2 regions of the Bacillus sp. MT94 genome follow, and region 2 is predicted to be linked to the other one. Evidence: riboswitches for the same ligand, from Rfam matches in the RefSeq annotation. Region 2 holds a riboswitch; the other holds the start of a gene.

Region 1 (10,720 bases), on a different contig from region 2:
TGTCTTTAAATGTAAATGGCGCACTATTTATCGGTATGCTATTAACTGGTATTATCGCTTTCTTCACAGGACAGTTAACATTCTCAAACGGTGTTACATCAATGCCTGGATTACCAGAAGGAATTATCGTTTCAAATCCAATTACTGCTGTATCTGACGTAATTAACTACGGATTATATGGCGTTGTATTCTCATTCTTCCTTGTTACACTATTCGATACAACAGGTACATTACTTGGCGTTGCACAACAAGGTGGATTTATGAAAGACGGAAAGCTTCCAAAAGCAGGACGAGCTCTTCTATCTGACTCATTCTCAGCAACTATTGGTTCTATGTTCGGAACAACACCATCAACAGCTTACATTGAATCATCTGCTGGTGTTGCAGCTGGTGGTCGTACTGGTTTAACAACTGTTACAGTAGCTGTTCTATTCGCACTAACAGCATTCTTCGGCCCATTAGTAAGTGCTGTTTCTGGTGTATCAGCTATTACTGCACCATCATTAATTATCGTTGGTAGTCTTATGATGGGTTCAGTTCGCCACATCGATTGGGACGCATTTGATGAAGCATTCCCAGCATTTTTAGTAATCTTAAGCATGCCACTTACATCAAGTATCGCAACAGGTATCGCACTTGGATTTATTTCATACCCACTTATGAAAGTAGCAAAAGGTAAATTCCGTGCTGTTCACCCACTTGTGTATGTATTCGGCATCTTGTTCGCTTATCAATTGATTTTCTTACCACATTAAAAAAGTAGAGCATCGAAATCCGATGCTCTACTTTTCTTTTATAACAATCATTCAAACTATAAAGGCACCTCCAAAATATGAAGGAGCTTATAACCTTTTAATACTTCTCTTCTACCTGTAATTCTTTACTATACTTTTGAATGAACACTGATGAAATAACCATTACTATGCCCACACTAAAACCAATAAGTTGATCTAATAATATTTCATCATGAATAAACCAGCGAAGTAAAAATACACCACCAAAAATAAGCATCATGATAAATCCAGTATGTCCAAGTCCTTTATATACATTTTCCATATGTATCACCTCTCTACATACTTTCATCCATATTATACCATAACCTAAAAGCGTGTATAACCAACATTCGGTATTGAAACCAATAATAAAAAAGACTGCAGAGAACTCCATCTCCACAGCCTAATTATTATTTTTGCAAAAACGCCTGCAAATCTGCAAACTGTCTCTTTGCATCTTCATAGCCTTGCTCGTATAAATTTTGTAGTTTTGCTGTATCTTTTTCCATACGATCTACTTGAAGCGGCACTTCTGGGCGAATAACAAATAAATTACCAGCTTGCTCTTCTTTTTCAATATAGTGAAGTGTTTCATTATACACTTCATAACGATTCAACATCGTGTTAACAAGATTCGGATATTTTTTATAAGCTTTTCCTGCAATCCATCCGAATTTTGATTTTTTCTTCGCGTAACCATGATTTCTCGTTAAAATAACGACTGATTTTTTAAATCCATCTTCCTGTGCCTTACGAACTGGAATTGGATCAGAAATCCCGCCATCTAATAACTGCTTACCACGATAATTTACTACTGGTGCAATGAAAGGCAATGAACTAGACGCTTGTAATAAATTTAGTGCATCATCATTCGTTCCTTCTTTCTCAAAATAAACAGATTGTCCTGTTTCACAATCCGTCGTTCCTACAAGGAAACGTTCTGGGCTATTAAAGTATGTTTCAAAATCAAACGGAACATGCTTTTCTGGAATTTCATGAAAAATGAAATCCATATCAAATAGCTGACGTTTTCTCCATAAGTTTTTATACGACAAATATTTCGGATGTGATGCATAATCAATATTGACCGTTTTATTTCTATTTCTTTGTCTGGAAAGATACGACGCTGCATGACAAGCACCAGCTGATACACCGATTACATATGGAAAATATAAACCTTGTTCCATAAAGTATTCTAATATCCCACCCGTATATACACCACGCATACCGCCGCCTTCTAATACTAACCCCGTATTTTCAAGCATGTTACTCTCTCCTCTATATATATTGACTCTTTAATTATTCACCATGTTAAGTATCTTTTTCTATTATATATGAGTTCTTTCAGAAATTATATTTAAAAGACTTGAGAAAAAGGAGTTTTTTCTTCCAATTATATTTCCAAATGATCGGAGACATCCTTTATAAACCTTTGAATAAAGTCTTGCTCTTCTTTCGTATATCCATCTAAAAGTAACAACCACTTTTCTTCAGCTTGCTTATGCAATTTTTCATGAGCTTTATATATTTCATTGCCGCTTTCCGTTAAGCGAAAGAAGATTTCTTTTTGATTATCTAACATTTGCATCTTCTCAACGAATTGCTTTTGAAACAACTTCGTACAAATTTTAGAGATTGCTCCCTTCGTCATGCCCATTTCTGTCGTAATTGCCGTTACATTCATCAAACCATTTTTTCCGATACATTCGATTACATGTAACTCAGATAAAGACATACTACTTACACCTGTCTCATAAAGAAACTTCTCGTTTTGTCGTTTTAAATGTTCTTCTTTTTTATGCAAAAGTGTACGAATGTCCGACAGTATTTCCATTTGCTTCGTTGTATGCTTCAATCCGTTCGCCTCCTAAGTTTCCGAAGAAACAATTTAACTATATACCATTTTAAAATTATTTTTTCATCTTTACAAGGGAGAAAATCATGTTAAAATAAATTTAGTTTCCGAGGAAACTAAAATACAAGGAGGTTAACAAGATGAAAAAATCTAAACTAACTTTCATTTTATATGTTGTCTGTATTAGTGCCTTACTCGGTTCCTTCGCTCAAAATATTTACACACCTATCTTACCGATGATTCAAAATTCTTTTCACACTTCTCTTTATCTTGTAAATGTAACAGTTTCACTTTTCACATTCATTCTTGCAATTATGCAGCTCGTATATGGACCTTTAATTGATACAAAAGGGAGAAAATCTGTCCTTATCCCTAGTTTAGTCATTAGTACAATTGGTTCAATCGGATGTGCTTTTTCGGCAAACATTTATTTATTTCTCTTTTTTAGAGCTGTTCAAGCTATAGGAATAGCGGCTATACCTGTAGTTTCAGCAACGATTATCGGCGATTTATTTGAAGGAAAAGAACGCGGAGAAGCGATGAGCCTATACCAAATGTTACTTGCCCTCGCACCTACAATGGCTCCTCTCATAGGTGGATTTCTTGGCAGTATAAATGGTCACTTATCTGTATTTCTCTTTTTATCTACACTTGGCATTATCTTATTAATTATAAACATTTCACTACTTCCAGAAACAAAGCCGAATGTAATTAAGCAGTCTAAAGCACAAAAGAATTACTCTCTTATCTTAAAAAATAAAACTGGATTTTCTATTACTCTTATTGGCTTCATTCAATTTTGTATTTACTTTTGCTTTCTCGTTTTTTTACCGAGCATTTTAGCAAATTCATTTCATCAAGCTGCAAATGAAATTGGTCTTATGTTTGTACCAATGTCTCTTTCTATCATGCTAGGAAGTTTTTGCTACAAGTTTTTGCAAAAACGCCTCACAACAAAGCAAACTTTATTTATTACGAGTTTCTTCAATATTATATGTGTCGTTTTATTCTCTTTCACATATAGCATCAATATCCCATTCATCATTATCGTTACATCTTTGTACGGTTTTAGTATGGGACTTTCTATGCCAACTCACACTACTTTATTAACAGAAGAATTCGTGCAAGAACGTGCAACAGCTATCGGTATGTACAACTTCATCCGCTATCTTGGTATGGGCACAGGGCCACTTATAGGTGGATTTCTTTTATTTAACCAAAATTACTTTTGGATTTTCTTCCTAGGCGCAATTATGTTTTTACTTGTAATCTTATATGCAATGAAAATGCTAAGTTTTCATTCTGTACAAAAAGCAAAATAGAGCCCCCAAAAAGGTCGGCTCTATTTATCCTCTTTGATCCGCAACAATATGAATATCAATATACCTCGTTTGCCTCATAATCTCATTTACAATCGAACCTTTTCGTATTTCTTCCCAACGAGTTCTTGCCGATTGCCCAAGTAAAATTTGCGTTACTTGTAATCTTTTCGCAACCTCAATAATAACATCCGCTGGCTTTCTCCCTCTTGCTTCTTCTAATACAAAACTTGCATCAAATTGATTCGTGAGCGTCTTCCACTCTTCAATTGTTTGTTTTTTACCAGCTGAAAGAGAGTCTATATTTTCTCTTTCAACATTTAATACATACAATTCAGCATTTAACCGATCAGCCATGCGCCATCCCCGTCTTATTAATTTCTCCGCTGTTGAACTGTATTGTACACAAACGAGAATTTTTTCTTTCACTCCGATTGGTTCTATCACTGTTTGACTAATCTTTTCGTCCATATCGTCAGCGACTTCACGAAGCGATAATTCCCTGAGTGCTCCTAAATTATTAAGCGTAAAGAAATTTTGTAAGCTTTGCTGAATTTTTTCTTCTTTATATATCTTTCCGTCTATTAACCTCTTCCGAAGTACTTCCGGTGTTGCATCAACGAGCTGAATTTCATTTGCTTTTTGTAAAATAAAATCTGGAATTCGTTCTCTTACTTTTACATTCGTAATTTGAGCTACAATATCATGAACACTTTCTAAATGTTGAATATTAAAAGCTGATAATACCGATATACCAGCCTCTAACAATTCCTGCACATCCATATAACGTTTCTTATATTTAGAACCAGGAACATTACTATGCGCAAGTTCATCCACTACGACTACTTGCGGCGCGCGTTTTTTTATTCCTTCCACATCAAGCTCATAAAATACCTTTCCTTTATACTGTATTTCTTTCAAAGGAACTTTTTCTAAATCAGCAATTGCTTCTTCCGTCTCTTTTCTTCCATGCGTTTCAATTAAACCAATTACAATATCAATTCCATCTTTTTTCATTTCCCTTGCATCAAAGAGCATTTTATAACTTTTTCCTACGCCTGGAGCTGCTCCTACATATAACTTTAACTTTCCCCGATTTTGTTGCCGAATATATTCTAAATATTCCTCTGGCGTTCGCCTTTGAAACTTCGGTTCATAATCATCCGCATACAAAATAAACACTACCTTTCATTCGAAACAACGCTACCTCAATCCGTTAGATTGAGGTAGCACTGTTACTATTTCATTAATTTTTGTAATGCTAAATTTAGCTTTAAGACATTCACTCGATTTTCTCCAAATAAGCCAAGTGCCGCACCTTCCGTTTGATCTTTAATCAATTGATCTAGCGTTTCTTTCGGAATATTTGTTAATTTCGAGATGCGATCTACCTGCACAGAAGCTGCCTTCGGACTAATGTCAGGATCAAGCCCTGAACCTGAATTTGTCACTAAATCAATCGGTACTTCTGTAACTGGAACGCTCGGATTTTGTTTCTTCCACTCTTCAATACTTTTCTCTACTCGTTTCTCTAAATCTGGATTAGATGGTGCATAGTTATTTGAACCAGATGCTTCTGCCTTATATTCAATACTAGAAACACGCCCTTGAAAATAACGTGGATCCGTGAAGTTTTGCCCGATTAATTTAGAACCAATCACTTCATTTTTATCATTATATATTAGACTTCCATCCGCATTATCCTTCATCACTGCTTGTGCAATACCAGTAACAATAAGTGGGTATACAAGTCCACACAACACTAGAAATGTAAAAGTAATACGGATAATTGGTGATAGTATACTTTGTTTCTTTTCCATCTTTTTCCCCTCTTCCTTATATGAACAAGCCGACAATTATATCAATTACTTTAATTCCAATGAACGGAACGATAACTCCGCCAAGCCCATAAATAAGTAAGTTTCGGCTAAGCAATGCATTAGAACTCATCGGTTTATATGCAATACCTTTCATCGCTAACGGAATGAGTAATGGAATAATAACAGCGTTAAATATTAATGCTGATAAAATCGCTGACAGTGGTGATGTTAATTTCATAATGTTCAATGCTTCCATTTGCGGAATCGCAAGTGTAAACATCGCTGGAATAATCGCAAAATATTTCGCTATATCATTCGCAATACTAAACGTCGTTAACGCACCTCGGGTCATTAACAATTGCTTACCAATTCCTACAACCTCAATAATTTTCGTCGGATTCGAGTCTAAATCAATCATGTTCGCCGCTTCTTTCGCTGCTGTCGTACCACTATTCATCGCTAATCCAACGTCAGCCTGTGCTAATGCCGGAGCATCATTTGTACCATCACCTGTCATCGCTACAAGTTTCCCTTTATCTTGCTCTGCTTTAATAACCGCAATTTTATCTTCCGGTTTACACTCGGCAACGAATTCATCTACTCCAGCTTCTTTTGCAATGGTTGCTGCTGTTAACGGATTATCACCTGTACACATAACCGTTTTAATCCCCATTTGGCGCAACTGTTCAAAACGCTCACGCATACCCGGTTTTACTGTATCCTTTAAATAAATTAAACCGTAAATACGATTATCTACTGCAACTACAAGTGGTGTTCCGCCCTCTTTTGAAATTAAGTCTGCTTTTTGATTTACATCTTTCGGAATTGTTCCGCCTTGTGACTCAACCCATTCAATAACGGCACCTACAGCACCTTTTCTCACTTTCGTTCCGTCTTGTAAATCAACACCACTCATTCTCGTTTCTGCTTTAAACGGAACAAACTCACCTTGTTCTGCAAGTTCTCTATTATATGATATAGATTTTCCCTGCACATACTCGATAACAGATCGACCTTCTGGTGTTTCATCTAAAACAGAACTAATAGCGGCCCACTTTCCAACTTGCTCAATCGTTTCATTTCCTACAGGCAATAATGTATGAGCCATCCGGTTTCCAAAAGTAATTGTACCCGTTTTATCTAAAATAATTGTATTAATATCGCCCGCAGCTTCTACTGCTTTCCCTGACATCGCTAACACGTTAAATTTTGTCACCCGGTCCATCCCAGCAATACCAATCGCTGATAGCAAACCACCAATTGTCGTTGGAATTAAACAAACTAATAATGCAACTAGCACAGCAGTATCAATTTGAAACCCTAAATAATTTGTAAAAATCGGCAACGTCACAACGACGATCAAGAAAATAAGAGTTAAGCTCGTTAATACTGTATTTAAAGCAATCTCATTCGGCGTTTTTTGACGAGCAGCTCCTTCTACTAAAGAAATCATTTTGTCTATAAATGATTCACCAGGATTACTCGTAATGACAATTGTAATTTCATCACTTACGACCATCGTTCCACCTGTTACGGAACAAAAATCACCGCCTGCTTCTTTTATAACAGGAGCTGATTCCCCTGTAATTGCAGATTCATCTACAGATGCTAATCCTTTGATTACTTCGCCATCATTCGGAATCATTTCTCCTTGTTTTACGATAACAACGTCACCTTTTGTAAGATTAGTTGCTGAAACTTGGACAATGTCTCCATTTTCTTTTACAACATTTGCAAACACATCTTTCTTCGACTGCTTTAAAGAATCGGCTTGCGCTTTACCACGACCTTCTGCTAATGCTTCTGCAAAATTCGCAAATAAAACTGTAAATAATAGAATGAGAGAAACTGTTATATTAAACCAACCTGGTATACTACTAGAACTACTTGGAAGAAAAGATAAAATGAACGTAATGATGAATCCAATTTCCACAACGAACATAATCGGATTCTTTATCATGACTTTCGGATTCAATTTCGCAATGGATTGCTTCATCGCATGTGTTACGATATCACGATCCATCGTTTTCGCTTGTCTAACTTCATCTTCTACAGCATGTATTTGTGACTTATTTAATTGTTTTTCTTTTACTACTACCGGTCTCATCATTTACCCTCCATTACTTCAATGTAAGAAATTCTGCAATTGGTCCGAGTACTAACATCGGGAAGAATGTTAATGCACCGACAATTACAATTGTTCCGATGAAGATACCACCAAATAAACTATTATCTGTGCGGAACGTTCCGACTGTTTCTGGCACTACCGTTTTTTCTTTCAGCGAAGCTGCCACAGCTAGCATCGTAATTAAACTAAAGTAGCGTCCTAAAAACATAACTAAACCAGTCGTAATATTCCAAAACGGTGTATTATCTCCTAATCCTTCAAATCCAGATCCGTTATTCGCAGCTGACGATGTATACTCATATACAACTTGCGTTAAACCGTGGAAACCAGAATGAGAAATAGCATCCGTCCCTAAATTTGTTGAAAGAGCTAATGCCGAAAATCCTAAAATGAGCAATGGATGAAATAAAATCGTGACCGCGATTAATTTCATTTCCTTACCTTCAATCTTTTTACCTAAAAACTCTGGTGTCCGTCCAACCATTAACCCAGATATAAACACCGCGATAATTGCATACATAATAATATTTACAAAGCCTGCTCCAACTCCGCCATACACTGTATTTAACATCATATTTACAAGTGGAACTAGACCGCCAATTGGTGTTAACGTATCATGCATTGTATTAACAGCACCAGTTTCAGCAGCTGTCGTTACTGTTGCGTATAGTGAAGAAAATACTGTTCCAAATCGTACTTCTTTCCCTTCTGTACTTCCTTGTACATGTTCGATACCCATTCCATTTAATGCCGGATTCCCGTTTAGTTCAGATGTCGTAATCGTTATAAATCCTAGTAAAAACACCATAAAAAGTGACACGAAAAGGATGCGGCCTTGTTTTTTATTTCCGACCATTCGTCCGTACGTAAATGGAAGTGCTGTTGGTAATAACATCATAAGCATCATTTGCAAAATATTACTCATTTGTCCTGGATTTTCGAAAGGATGCGTAGAGTTTGCTCCGAAAAATCCACCGCCGTTATTTCCAAGTTCCTTAATGGAAACGAATGATGCAACAGGTCCACGTAAAATACTTTGCTTTGCACCTTCAATCGTTTGTGCTGTAACCGCCCCATCTAACGTTTGTGGTACACCAAGTGCGACAAAAACTAGTGCCGCAATAAATGCGATAGGAAGAAACACTCTCGTTAACGCTCTCGTAAAATCAACGAAAAAGTTACCAAGTTCTTTTCCAGCAAGTCCTCTTATAAAAGCCATAACGAGCGCTAATGTCGTTGCTGGTGCCGCAAACATTAAAAATGTAATTCCGATTAATTGTGATAAATAAGATAAACCATTTTCACCGCTATAATGCTGTAAGTTTGTATCAGCCATAAAACTAATTGCTGTATTAAAAGCGAGCGTAGGCTCCATCCCTTCAATATGCGCTGGATTTAGTGGCAGCACACCTTGTAATCTGAAAATGAAGTATACGACAACGATCATAAATCCATTTAATAAAACTAATGATAATGCGTACTGTTTCCACGTTTGATTGTATGCTTTTACACCCGTAATTTTAAAAATAAGTTTTTCAAAAGGCCCGAATACTTTATCTAACGTTTTGCTACCTTGAAAAGCTTTTTCTAAATAAATCCCCGTTGGCTTTGCTACTAAAATAAACAAGAGCATTGTAATAATGACTGCAACCCAAATCATAATGAATGATTCCCCCTAATTAAAACTTCTCTGGATTTAATAATGCATACACTAAATACACTGTAATTGCTGCGACAATAACCGATAAGACAATCATCATGATTGCTTTCCTTCTTTCACAACTTTATCTGACCAACTTGCAAGACTTGCCATCGATGCAACTAATAAAATAAAAATCCCGACCATTACAACATCTAACATAACTATCCCTCTCTTCTTTTTTGTAAAAATTTACCATCAAAATATTAAAAAAGAACACTGAGCTCTACTCAGTGTTCAAAAAATGAACAACAAAAAGTAAACCTCCTCTCTAAACGCTTACGAGGTTAGCTGTCGGATTCGGGCCTAAAGAGTAGCCCTACTTTCAAAACTGAAAGATTCACCCCAAGTGACGATGCACAAAATTGGTTCCCCCGCTCCATTTCTGGAACTCAGCGATTTTAGGTTTTTTTGGAAATTTTATGAATGATTTATGAGAGTAAATATACTCCTCTATATTTCACTTGTAAAGGGGTAAATTGCTGAAAATAATAATATTTACATTCATTTAAACGCTTACATTGAAGATTATTACTATTATTTCATCTATTTTCTTTATTTCTCTTTTCTTTTCTTAAAAATGACCTTTTAAATATGAAATAAAAAGAGCGAATGACATGAAGTGCATAGCCTGTTGCACTCAGCATTCGCTCTTTTTTATTCAACCTTTATTCTCCTCTTAAAAATGCACGTAAATTTCTCCCACGAATATAAACTTGTGTCAATTCTGCATGTAGCTGCTCATACTCGGTAATATCCATCTCTAAATACAAAGCATCTTTTGACGGTAATATAATATATGGCCCGGGAAAAAGAGGATCAATCTGAACCAATTCTTGAACTCGCTCTACCGATACTGCCCAACGATTTGCTATATCTCCAAGTAATAGTACCTTCATCATTTCTTCCCCCGCCCTATTCAAAAAATAAAAAAGAAATATTATCACAATTTGTAAACACGACAAACTTAGCTCCAATTGTTTCATAGAGCCTCGCTGGATATCGTTTATTCCTTGTAACAACAGTAATAGGTGCTTGAAAAAAAAAACGAATGTGTTCTGTGAAGAAACTAACGATTGGAAGCTCATCCCCTAGTAAAATGACCTTCTTAATACACTCACAAATA
Region 2 (10,720 bases):
GGCATAACTTATATTGGCTCGTTTATGCTCAGAAGACCAATCGTGAAAACCAATGGTACCAATGAGTTCTTTCGTGTCTTTTAATTCGATTCCCCATTTTATACCGCTTCTTGCATTGTAACTCAACTTAAAATTATGAATGATTTGCTTCACTTGATCAATATCTTGTAACGGTTTTTGGCCATAATAGCGCAGTACATTAGTATTAGAAAAGCATTGTAGTATACGCGGTGCATCTTCTTCGGTAAGTTCTCTTAAAATGAGTCGGTCTGTTTTCAATATAGGAAACATGCTTTCACTCCATTTCTTTTGAAACTAGAATGTGTTGTTATTATATAATCTAGTCTGAAAATAAAGATTATTCAAGAGGGGAGTATAGTTTTAATTTATGATAAAATTGATTGTGGAATATATTTCAAAAAGAGGTTTGTATATGGAGAAAAATTCAATTTTAATTGTAGATGATGATCAAGATATTGTTCAATTTATAAAAGTGAATCTAATGCAAGAAGGTTTTAAAGTTTTTAGTGCTCATAACGGAGAAGAGGCTTTAGAAATAATAAATAATAACAGTATTCAACTTGCTATTTTGGATATTATGATGCCACAAATGGATGGGATAGAATTGTGTAGAAGGATTAGAGAGAAACATAGTTTACCAATTATGTTTTTAAGCGCGAAATCATCGGATGTCGATAAGGTAATTGGATTTAGTACTGGGGCAGATGATTATATTGTGAAGCCGTTCAGTACAATTGAATTTATCGCAAGAGTGAAAGCTCAATTAAGAAGGTATACATATTTCAACCAAAATGCTGTCCAAGTAATGGAAAAGAAAATAAATATTAGAGGTTTAGAAATAGATGAAGCGTCGAGAACTGTAATGTTATATGGAGAAACAATGAATCTTACGAAAACTGAATATGATATTTTACACTTAATGGCAGCTGCAAGGAATCGTGTGTTCACAATTGAAGAAATATATGAGAGCGTTTGGAACGAAAGAGCCTATGAAAATAATAATACAGTAATGGTTCATATTGCAAGATTGAGAAATAAAATTGAAGAGAATCCAAAAGAACCGAAGTTTATTCAAAATGTTTGGGGAGTCGGATATAAATTTGAAGATTAAATCATTACAAGGTATTAGAGCTAAGTTTTTTATCGCATTCATATGTAGCATCTTGTTAGCAACTGTAAGTATAATAGTGTTTCAAATTTTGGTTGGAAATATATATAGTCAGGTTAATGTTTTAGAGGAAAAATATTCATTTTTATATTTTATAGTTTTTTTGATTTTTACTACAACATACTTTGCATTAATGACAAAAACACTGATGAAAAGGTTGTCTCAAATTAACAAGAACGTGAAGGAAATAAGTGACGGTAATTTTGAAATACATATACCTATTTTGAAAAATGACGAGATTGGTGAACTAGCAGCAAATGTTAATAGAATGGCGAAAAGCTTAAAAGAGTCTATTGAAAATGAAAAAAAATCACAGGAAATGAAAAATGAAATGATTAGTAATATTTCTCATGACTTACGAACGCCAGTAACATCTTTAATCGGTTATGCGGACCTGTTAGGAAATAAACTCCATTCGAATGGAGAAGAATGTGAACAGTATGTAAGTATATTAAAGCGAAAAAGTTATGAATTAAAAAATCAAGTAGATGATTTATTAGAATACTGTCAAATAAATTATAGAGAGATTGAATTACATAAAGATGAAGTAGATATGAAAGCATTAATTGAACAAATCATGATTGACTTTGTACCACAATTAGATGATGCCAATATGAGCTTTTATATTAAAAGTGATGAAGTGCTACATGTAGAAGTTGATGTGACACTTATAGTGAGACTATTTGAAAATGTAATAGGTAATAGTATTATGTACGGGAGAGATGGAAAGGGAATTGCAATTGAAATTTTCAATAAAACAATGAATGTTGAAGTAGAAATTAAAAATTTTGGACAATGCATTCCGAAAGAGGACCTTCCTTACATTTTTGAGAAGTTTTATCGTAGTGAAAAATCACGTAGTTCTCATACGGGCGGGAAAGGAATAGGACTTGCAATTTCAAAAAGTATAGCCGATCTCCATCAAGGGGATATCACTGTACGTAGTAACGATAAAGAAACAGTTTTTACTGTGAAATTACCGCAGTATAAAAAAGTAAGAAAGTCGTAAGTATTTCTTTTATATGTCGTAATTTTTACTTTGTATCATTGAGAAGAAGGATATGAGAGTAGGGATGCGACATGTGGAAGAAATTTTTATTAGTAATTATAGTTTCTTTTTTAATTATAAGTTGGATCTTAGTTTATGTAGCTAATGGTGTTACATCAGTTTTTGTTTGGTGGAGTATTCAGGCTTTTAGTTTTATTTCAGTTTTCCTCTTGATAGGATCAGTAATAATATTTTTTTGGAAAGGCATTTTTAGAAAGCGGATAGATAGAACGCTATTTTTAATCATTCTGTTTTCTATCATTGGAGCTTGGCCTGTCGGTTGGTTTGCTAATATAGGTAGAATTGCTTATCCAGCAGATATACAATCTATGAGTCCTAAAACAGTAGTTCGTTTTCCTTTGAATGAACGGGTATTAATAGGTTGGGGTGGTGATCGGTTAGAAACGAACTATCACGTTATAAAACCAAATGAAAGGTGGGCATATGATATTCTCATTCCACCTGCTGAAGTGAAAAGTAGTAAGTTAGAGGATTACGGAATATATGGAGCGAAAGTAATGGCACCAGCTTCTGGGACGGTGGTATCAATTAATAATAATGAACAAGATTTAGTTCCGGGATCGGATAATTTTCAGTCAATGGCTGGGAATCATATTTATTTACGACTAGATGAAACAGGCACATTTTTAATTCTTGCCCATTTAAAGAAAGGGTCAATTAAAGTGAAAGAAGGACAACGTGTAAGAGAGGGAGAAGTTCTTGCTCAAGTCGGTAACTCAGGAAGTTCAAGTGAGCCGCATTTACATATTCATCATCAAAGGCAAGATCCGTCCAAGGTAAGTATGTTTTTTGCGGAAGGATTGCCACTTTACTTTCGAACTGAAAATGGTGTCATGATGCCGGAAAGAGGGACATACATAAGTGGTAACTAGAAGAAAATCATTTCATCCAAAAAGGGTATTCCAAATTAAAATTGGAATACCCTTTTTCATTATCCTACAAATGTTTGATACAGTAAGAAGATATTTAAAATGATAACGAGTGCTGCAATTATCCAAGCGATAAATGTTGTTATACGGTGGTTAACGAGTGCACCCATAATCTTTTTGTTACTTGTAAACATAATAAGTGGTACTAGCGCAAATGCAATACCGAATGATAAGACGACTTGGCTCATGACTAGAGCGTAAGTTGGATTTACACCTAAAGCGATAATAACTAATGGTGGAATCATTGTAATAAATCGGCGTAAGTATAACGGAATATGCATGCGAATGAAACCTTGCATAATAATATCACCCGACATTGTACCGACAGAAGAGCTAGATAGTCCTGCTGATAAAAGTCCAATTCCAAATAATGCAGCTGATACAGGACCTACTAAATTGGTAAATTGAGTGTAAGCAACATCTAAATCTTCAACGTGCAAGCCGTTTTTAAAAAATAGTGCAGCAGCAACAATTAACATACTTGCATTAATTGCTCCAGCAATAACCATTGCAATAATAATATCGATAAATTCGAAACGAAAAATCTTTTTCTTTTGTTCGTCAGTTGTTCCGACCACGCGGCGTTGTGTTAATGCAGAATGCAAGTATATTGCATGCGGCATAACTGTTGCACCTAAAATTCCTGCTGCAAGTAATATACTGTCTACACCTTGGAATTTTGGAATAAATAGTCCTGAAAGAAGGGGACTTAATTCTGGTTTTGCATAAAAAACTTGAATCCCAAAAGCGATTACTACAATGAAAATCATTCCTGTAATAATAGCTTCTAGTGGACGAAATCCTCTACGTTGAAACTCAAGAATAATAAATGATCCGGCTGCAGTAATTAAAGCGGCAGGTAGCATCGGGATTCCAAATAGTAAGTAAAGCCCCAAAGCAGCTCCAATAAATTCCGCTAAATCTGTAGCCATAATAACTAGTTCACCTTGTATCCATAAGCCGATAGACACAGGCTTTGGAAAGTTTTCACGAGCTATTTCGGGTAAATTGTTTCCTGTAGCAATTCCTAATTTAGCTGATAAAGTTTGGATTAATACAGCCATTAAGTTAGAAGCAAGTATTACCCATAATAGTAAATATCCATATTGTGAACCAGCTGCGATATTTGTAGCAAAGTTGCCAGGATCAATATAAGCAACGGACGCGATAAAAGCGGGTCCTAAAAATGGTAACAGTCTTTTCCAGCCTTTTGTTTCTCCACTTAAAGCTAAGTGAGCTGATTGTACAGTTGTACTTTCAGAAGGGAGATGTTTATCTTTTGTTATATCTTTATTCATAGTAGTTTTCCCCTTTAAAATGTTAACTTGATGAAATTATTGTATTTATTCTTACTCATTATTTCAATACATTTAAATATGTTATGTGATAATTTCATTTGAACACGAAAGTTTCCTTAATGCAAATTATATGCCTTTATGCAATGGATGGTGTGATAATGTAAAATGAATTGGGAGTTTATGGTGTGATGACATGGGGAAACATAGTGAATTAAAGGGCTGTTTTTGAAATTTATGTGAACATAAAGCTGATAATACAGCATATTAATTGATGGAATTGCAATTGTATGATATATAATATATTGGGATTACAACATAACCATAGTGTTATGATGTGTAATCTTGTTTTTTATTTTTGTTAACTGATAGAAAATAGTATAAAGAAAAGAAAATGGGATTCATTTTCTTATTATATATGTTTTGATATGAACGTTAACTTATACATGATTTTAAAAATTAGATAGGTGGTAGAAATACATTGGCAACTACAAAACCATACAGAGTATTACTATATTACATGTACACAACAATTGAAAACCCAGAAGAATTTGCTGCAGAGCATTTAGCATTTTGTAATTCACTTGAATTAAAAGGAAGAATTCTTGTAGCAAAAGAAGGTATTAACGGAACTTGTTCTGGAACTGTAGAGCAAACAGAGAAATACATGGAAGCAATGAATAATGATCCACGTTTTGATGGTATCGTATTTAAAATAGATGAAGAAGAAGGGCATGCATTCAAGAAAATGCACGTACGTCCTCGTCCAGAATTAGTTACACTTCGTCTAGAAGATGACATTAACCCACACGAAATAACTGGGAAGTATTTAGAGCCAAAAGATTTTTATGAGGCAATGAAACAAGAAGATACAGTTATCATTGATGCACGAAATGATTATGAGTTTGATTTAGGACACTTCAAAGGCGCGATTAAACCTGATATCGAATCATTCCGTGAATTACCAGATTGGATTAGAGAAAACAAAGAAACACTTGAAGGTAAAAAGATTTTAACATACTGTACAGGTGGAATTCGTTGTGAGAAATTCTCTGGTTGGTTAGTTCGTGAAGGTTATGAAGATGTAAGTCAGCTTCACGGCGGAATTGTAACGTACGGAAAAGATCCAGAAGTACAAGGTGAGCTTTGGGATGGGCAATGTTACGTGTTTGATGAACGTATCGCTGTTCCAGTAAACCAAAAAGAACATGTTATCGTTGGTAAAGATCACTTTACAGGTGAACCATGTGAGCGCTATGTAAACTGTTCAAATCCAGAATGTAATAAGAAAATTTTATGTTCTGAAGAAAACGAAGCGAAATATTTACGTGCATGTTCTCATGAATGTCGTGTAAGTCCACGTAACCGCTATGTAATACAACATGAATTAACTGAAGAACAAGTAGCTGCTGCATTAGAGAAAATCGAAGCAGGGAAGTAAGCTGAATTCGTATAATAAAAAGGTACTCCAAGTTTTATTTTGGAGTACCCTTTTTTTATTATCCAGTCCTGTCATTTGTCGTTTTTTGTCGGTAAGTCGATATATTTAAAAAATCGCTGATATATCTTAAAAATCGCTGATAAAAATTTCACTTACTGTAGCACACCAAGAATTTGAAAATAACCTTCTTTAGTTTTTATCCTCTTTTTCTTTTACAGCAGACAGTACCGTTTGTTTTACCCAAGCTTTTCTTTGTTTATGCTGTAGACCCCATTGGTATAAACTTTGGGCTCCTAAAATAAGTGAAATGACAATGCCGCTAATCGCAATTAATAGAGCGAAAAACTCAAGAGGTGACGATATTTTGTTTGAATCGGTGTTTCTTAAAAGGTCGATCATAGTAAACCCTAACATTTGGCCCACTACAGAGTAGAGCGTTAAAATTAATAATAAAAGGCTATCTTTTTTAGAGGCGACATTTTCTTGATATTTAAACAAACTATCAAGATTTTGTTTCGCATTCGAGTATAGAACCTCAATATTAAAAAGTTTTCTTAAGCGAAAGAAAATATCTTCACTTTGTGATTGGGATACTAATTCTAAAGAAAAATAATTAGCAGTGAACGAATTGATCGAATAAATTAATTTCTCTATTTCATTAGTATCTTGTTCAATGTTTAGCTCAGCATAGGCGTTTGCCATTTTTAATAAAACAATTTTATGAAATAGGTTTAATAATAAAGCGTAATAAAATTCTCCGAACATTTGACTAGCAAGTTTAGAGATTTCGCGTTCTCCATCATTTGTTACACATGTAAAAATATGTTCTTCCATTATGAAATAACGATTTGGAGCCCATCTCTGGTAAGCGTGTTTTTTTAAATAGTCATGAATGTAAGGAAGGTTATTTGCACTCACATAGGGCTTACCATCACTTGTTAATCCGGAAAGACTAGAAGTACGATAAACATCTACTTCATTAAGTTCCATACCTTCTTTTAGTGACAATAAAGTTTGAACGTACATTCTTTGGTCTTCAAAGAAAGGGAAGGTTTGAAAGTATGAACTTCTTAATCTCTTCTTTTCAAAGAAATCAGTTACACCATGAAATAAATAACCAAAAATGAATTTTTCAACTTGGGAATACTTCTTTCCGTTACATTCAATACAAATAGTCTCATTTGTATCATTTTTAGTTTCAAGTACACGGAAGCGAGCAGCGAATTCGATTGCTTCAGATAAAGTCATGTTTGGAGCAGTGTTTACTTCTGTTCGAATTGTTAAGAAGCCAAGTTCATAAGGACAAAGTGTTACATCAATAGAGTGTATCTTGAATGGAATTGAAATAAGGTTTGTTGTTAAATGTCCAGTTAAGTTAAGGTCCTTTGAATAACGTTGCAAGCCCTTTTGATGCTCTGAATGAGGAAAGAGAATTTTATTTGTAAATGAAAGATAGTATGCTTCCATATTTTGATGTGAAACTTTAAACTCCCCATAATATGTATTTTCATCATCGAGATGATCGAGCCGAAAAGGACAAAAATCGTTTTTTTGTAAGAAAGGGAACATATTTTGTTCATATCCAGCTTTAAACGAAAACGGGAATATAAATTGGAATATAGCTGTTGCTACACCTTTTTCCTCAATTGATTGTATTGCCTCCATCTACATTGTGTCCTTTCCATATATGCTATAGAAACAACATGCCCAAATTTATTTGAAAATAACCACTCTTTTATACTCAATTGAGAGTGAAAATTCAGCTTATTTATCAGGGAACATGTATAATGTTATGTATACTAAAAGTTATAAAATTGTATTTTGAAAAGGGGGATGCTGTATGCGGATTTTAGTATTAGGCGCTGGTGGAGTCGGAGGATTTTTTGGTGGCAGATTAGTCGAGAAGGGAGAAGATGTCACGTTTCTTGTTCGTAGTAAACGGAAAAAACAATTAGAGGAAAGAGGACTTGTAATCCGAAGTGTTAACGGGGATTTTTCCTTCCGACCGAAATTAATAACGAAAGAAGAGCGAACTTCTCCATTTGATGTCATTTTATTTTCAACAAAAGCGTATCACTTAAACGAGGCAATTCAAGATTTGAAGCCGTTTGTTGGCGAAAATACTGTAATCATTCCATTGTTAAATGGTATCGCTCATTTATCGCTATTACAAAAAGAATTCGGCGAAGAAAAAGTAATTGGCGGTTTATGCTTTATCGAGACGACGTTAAACAATCAAGGAGAAATTGTACAAACTAGCGCTGCCAACAGACTTGTGTTTGGAGAAATTAAGTCTCAAAATTCAGAGAGAGTAAAGCATATTTCTAAAGCATTTTCAGGTACGAAATCTAGTTTTGTTTTAAGTGAAAATATTACGCAAGATATGTGGCATAAATATTTATTTATTACTGTAATGTCAGGTGTGACAACGTTAATGCGTGCACCAATTGGACCAATCCGTGAAAGTGAAGGCGGCCGTGATTTTATCCGTAATGTGTTTGAGGAATCTGTACAAATCATGAGAGTATTAGGAGCTCCAGTAAAGGCTAATATTGCCCAGGAACATATGAAAACGATTGATAAAATTTCGTATGATATGAAGTCATCAATGCAACGTGATATGGAAAAGGGGTCGTTTATTGAAGGGAAGCACTTGCAAGGATATTTACTGGATGTAGCAGAGAAATTTTCTATAGCGGCACCATTATTAGAATCTATATATCAAAATTTAAAGGTGTATGAAGAGATGACCTTTAACAAATCTGTAATAGAATTAGATGTATGAAAAAATAAAAAAGATAGCAATATATAAGTGTATTGCTATCTTTTTTATTTTTTTGTATGACAAATTATTTATTTCTTTTCGTTCTATCTGTCAAATTTATTTCCTGTTCACGTTTACCATATAACTGATTAATTTCATTTGCTACTGCATCTAAATATGAATCGGAAAAAATAGGCTTCTTTTCTTTAGACATATGGGTCTCCTTTGCGGATTTTTTAGTATTCATTATGTATATTTCTCAGTGGATTATGCACAATCATTTTAATTTTTTTCTTATTAAAAATTTTTGTTTACTTTTTGAAAATAAAGGAGTATTATAATCCACAGTTTCAATTTTCTAAATCGCTGAAACCGCATGGTACGGGGGACCCGTTTTTACGGATTAGTACATAATCCGATGGGGTGAATCCTTAAAAAAGGTAGGGCTACTCATAGGCCCGAATCCGACAGCTAACCTCGTAAGCGTTATATTGAGAAGGAAGGTGGAGCTTGTGCGACAAAAAAAATAATGTCTACAAGTCTATTTCGCTATGGCTTGTAGACATTTTTTGTTTTCTGAGTAAATAGTTTACTGGCTGCAACAAGCAGAAAAGTTCGTACAAAATTATTGGAGAGTGGACAGCATTGGTTTCATCTATTAAAAGATTTTTAATTGGAAGACCGTTAAAATCAACAGAGCTTGGAGAACAAAAGCTTAATAAAACGAAAGCTTTAGCTATTTTATCTTCTGACGCATTGTCATCAGTTGCTTACGGTCCAGAGCAAATTTTAATTGCTTTAGCAGGTGTTGGAGCGATCGCTTATTGGTATTCCATTCCGATCGCTGTTGGGGTATTAGTATTATTGACAGCCCTTATTTTATCTTATCGTCAAATTATTTTTGCTTATCCGCATGGCGGGGGAGCGTATGTTGTATCAAAAGAAAATTTAGGGATGAATCCAGGCTTAATTGCTGGAGGGTCTTTATTAGTTGACTATATTTTAACTGTTGCGGTAAGTGTGTCCGCTGGTACAGATGCAATTACGTCTGCGTTTCCTAGCTTACATGCACACAACGTAATTATTGCGGTTATATTTGTTATATTAATTACGATATTAAATTTAAGGGGAGTAACGGAGTCAGCTTCCGTTTTAGCATATCCTGTTTATTTATTCGTTTTAGCACTATTTATATTAATTGGTGTGGGCATATATAATATTTTAACTGGTCATGTTTCACCCACTTTACATGCGCCGATTGGTACACCAGTTGCAGGGATTAGTTTATTTTTATTACTAAGAGCATTTGCATCAGGTAGTTCTGCTTTAACAGGTGTTGAAGCAATTTCAAATGCAATTCCGAACTTTAAAGATCCTGCGCCAAACAATGCTGCAAAAACATTGCTTGCAATGGGTGCATTACTTGCTGTGTTATTTTCAGGAATTGTATTTTTAGCTTATTATTACGGAGTGACTCCGAGTAAAGAAGTAACAGTTGTTTCTCAAATTGCTGAACAAACATTTGGACGTAATTTCATGTACTATTTCATACAAGGTACAACAGCTTTAATATTAATTCTTGCTGCTAATACAGGTTATTCTGCATTTCCTTTATTAGCGGTTAACCTTGCAAAAGATAAATTCATACCGAGAATGTTTACGATTAGAGGAGACCGTCTAGGTTACTCAAACGGTATTATAATACTTGGAGTTGCTTCGATTATTTTAATTGTAGCTTTCCAAGGACAAACAGAACATTTAATTCCGTTATATGCAGTAGGTGTATTTATTCCATTTACACTTTCTCAAACAGGGATGGTATTAAAGTGGCTTCGCGAAAAACCTGAAGGATGGGCTTTAAAATTAACGGTTAATTTAATAGGTGCAGTTATTAGTTTTATCGTAATGAGCATGTTCTTTTTAACTAAATTTGCACAAGTTTGGTCGATTCTTATTTTCTTACCTGCTATTATCTTCTTGTTTCATCGAATTAAGAAGCATTATGATGCAGTGGGTGATCAATTAAGTTTAAA

What was found. Region 2 has a riboswitch for cyclic di-AMP ahead of AC1Q51_RS00640 (APC family permease). Riboswitches for the same ligand answer to the same signal wherever they lie in the genome.
Region 1: it holds a riboswitch for cyclic di-AMP, as region 2 does, so the genes downstream of both, AC1Q51_RS15035 (SipW-dependent-type signal peptide-containing protein) here and AC1Q51_RS00640 (APC family permease) in region 2, are expected to answer to the same signal.

The regions. Positions count from the first base shown of each region.
Region 1 covers NZ_JBXAEZ010000003.1:637,447-648,166, forward strand. The annotation lists gene AC1Q51_RS14985 (NCS2 family permease) at 1-755, shown strand, start outside; gene AC1Q51_RS14990 (hypothetical protein) at 853-1,056, opposite strand; gene AC1Q51_RS14995 (patatin-like phospholipase family protein) at 1,184-2,038, opposite strand; gene AC1Q51_RS15000 (MarR family transcriptional regulator) at 2,167-2,628, opposite strand; gene AC1Q51_RS15005 (MFS transporter) at 2,769-3,950, shown strand; gene kdpDN (KdpD-like non-kinase potassium sensor) at 3,975-5,129, opposite strand; gene kdpC (K(+)-transporting ATPase subunit C) at 5,186-5,767, opposite strand; gene kdpB (potassium-transporting ATPase subunit KdpB) at 5,784-7,874, opposite strand; gene kdpA (potassium-transporting ATPase subunit KdpA) at 7,888-9,555, opposite strand; gene kdpF (K(+)-transporting ATPase subunit F) at 9,575-9,655, opposite strand; gene AC1Q51_RS15035 (SipW-dependent-type signal peptide-containing protein) at 9,652-9,756, opposite strand; cyclic di-AMP (ydaO/yuaA leader) riboswitch at 9,857-10,002, opposite strand; gene AC1Q51_RS15040 (hypothetical protein) at 10,137-10,259, opposite strand; gene AC1Q51_RS15045 (hypothetical protein) at 10,263-10,496, opposite strand; gene AC1Q51_RS15050 (hypothetical protein) at 10,510-10,720, opposite strand, start outside.
Region 2 covers NZ_JBXAEZ010000001.1:127,970-138,689, forward strand. The annotation lists gene AC1Q51_RS00595 (GNAT family N-acetyltransferase) at 1-291, opposite strand, end outside; gene AC1Q51_RS00600 (response regulator transcription factor) at 434-1,132, shown strand; gene AC1Q51_RS00605 (sensor histidine kinase) at 1,098-2,198, shown strand; gene AC1Q51_RS00610 (M23 family metallopeptidase) at 2,270-3,130, shown strand; gene AC1Q51_RS00615 (Nramp family divalent metal transporter) at 3,190-4,485, opposite strand; gene trhO (oxygen-dependent tRNA uridine(34) hydroxylase TrhO) at 4,964-5,923, shown strand; gene AC1Q51_RS00625 (hypothetical protein) at 6,113-7,588, opposite strand; gene panE (2-dehydropantoate 2-reductase) at 7,764-8,708, shown strand; gene AC1Q51_RS00635 (hypothetical protein) at 8,773-8,901, opposite strand; cyclic di-AMP (ydaO/yuaA leader) riboswitch at 9,042-9,188, shown strand; gene AC1Q51_RS00640 (APC family permease) at 9,333-10,720, shown strand, end outside.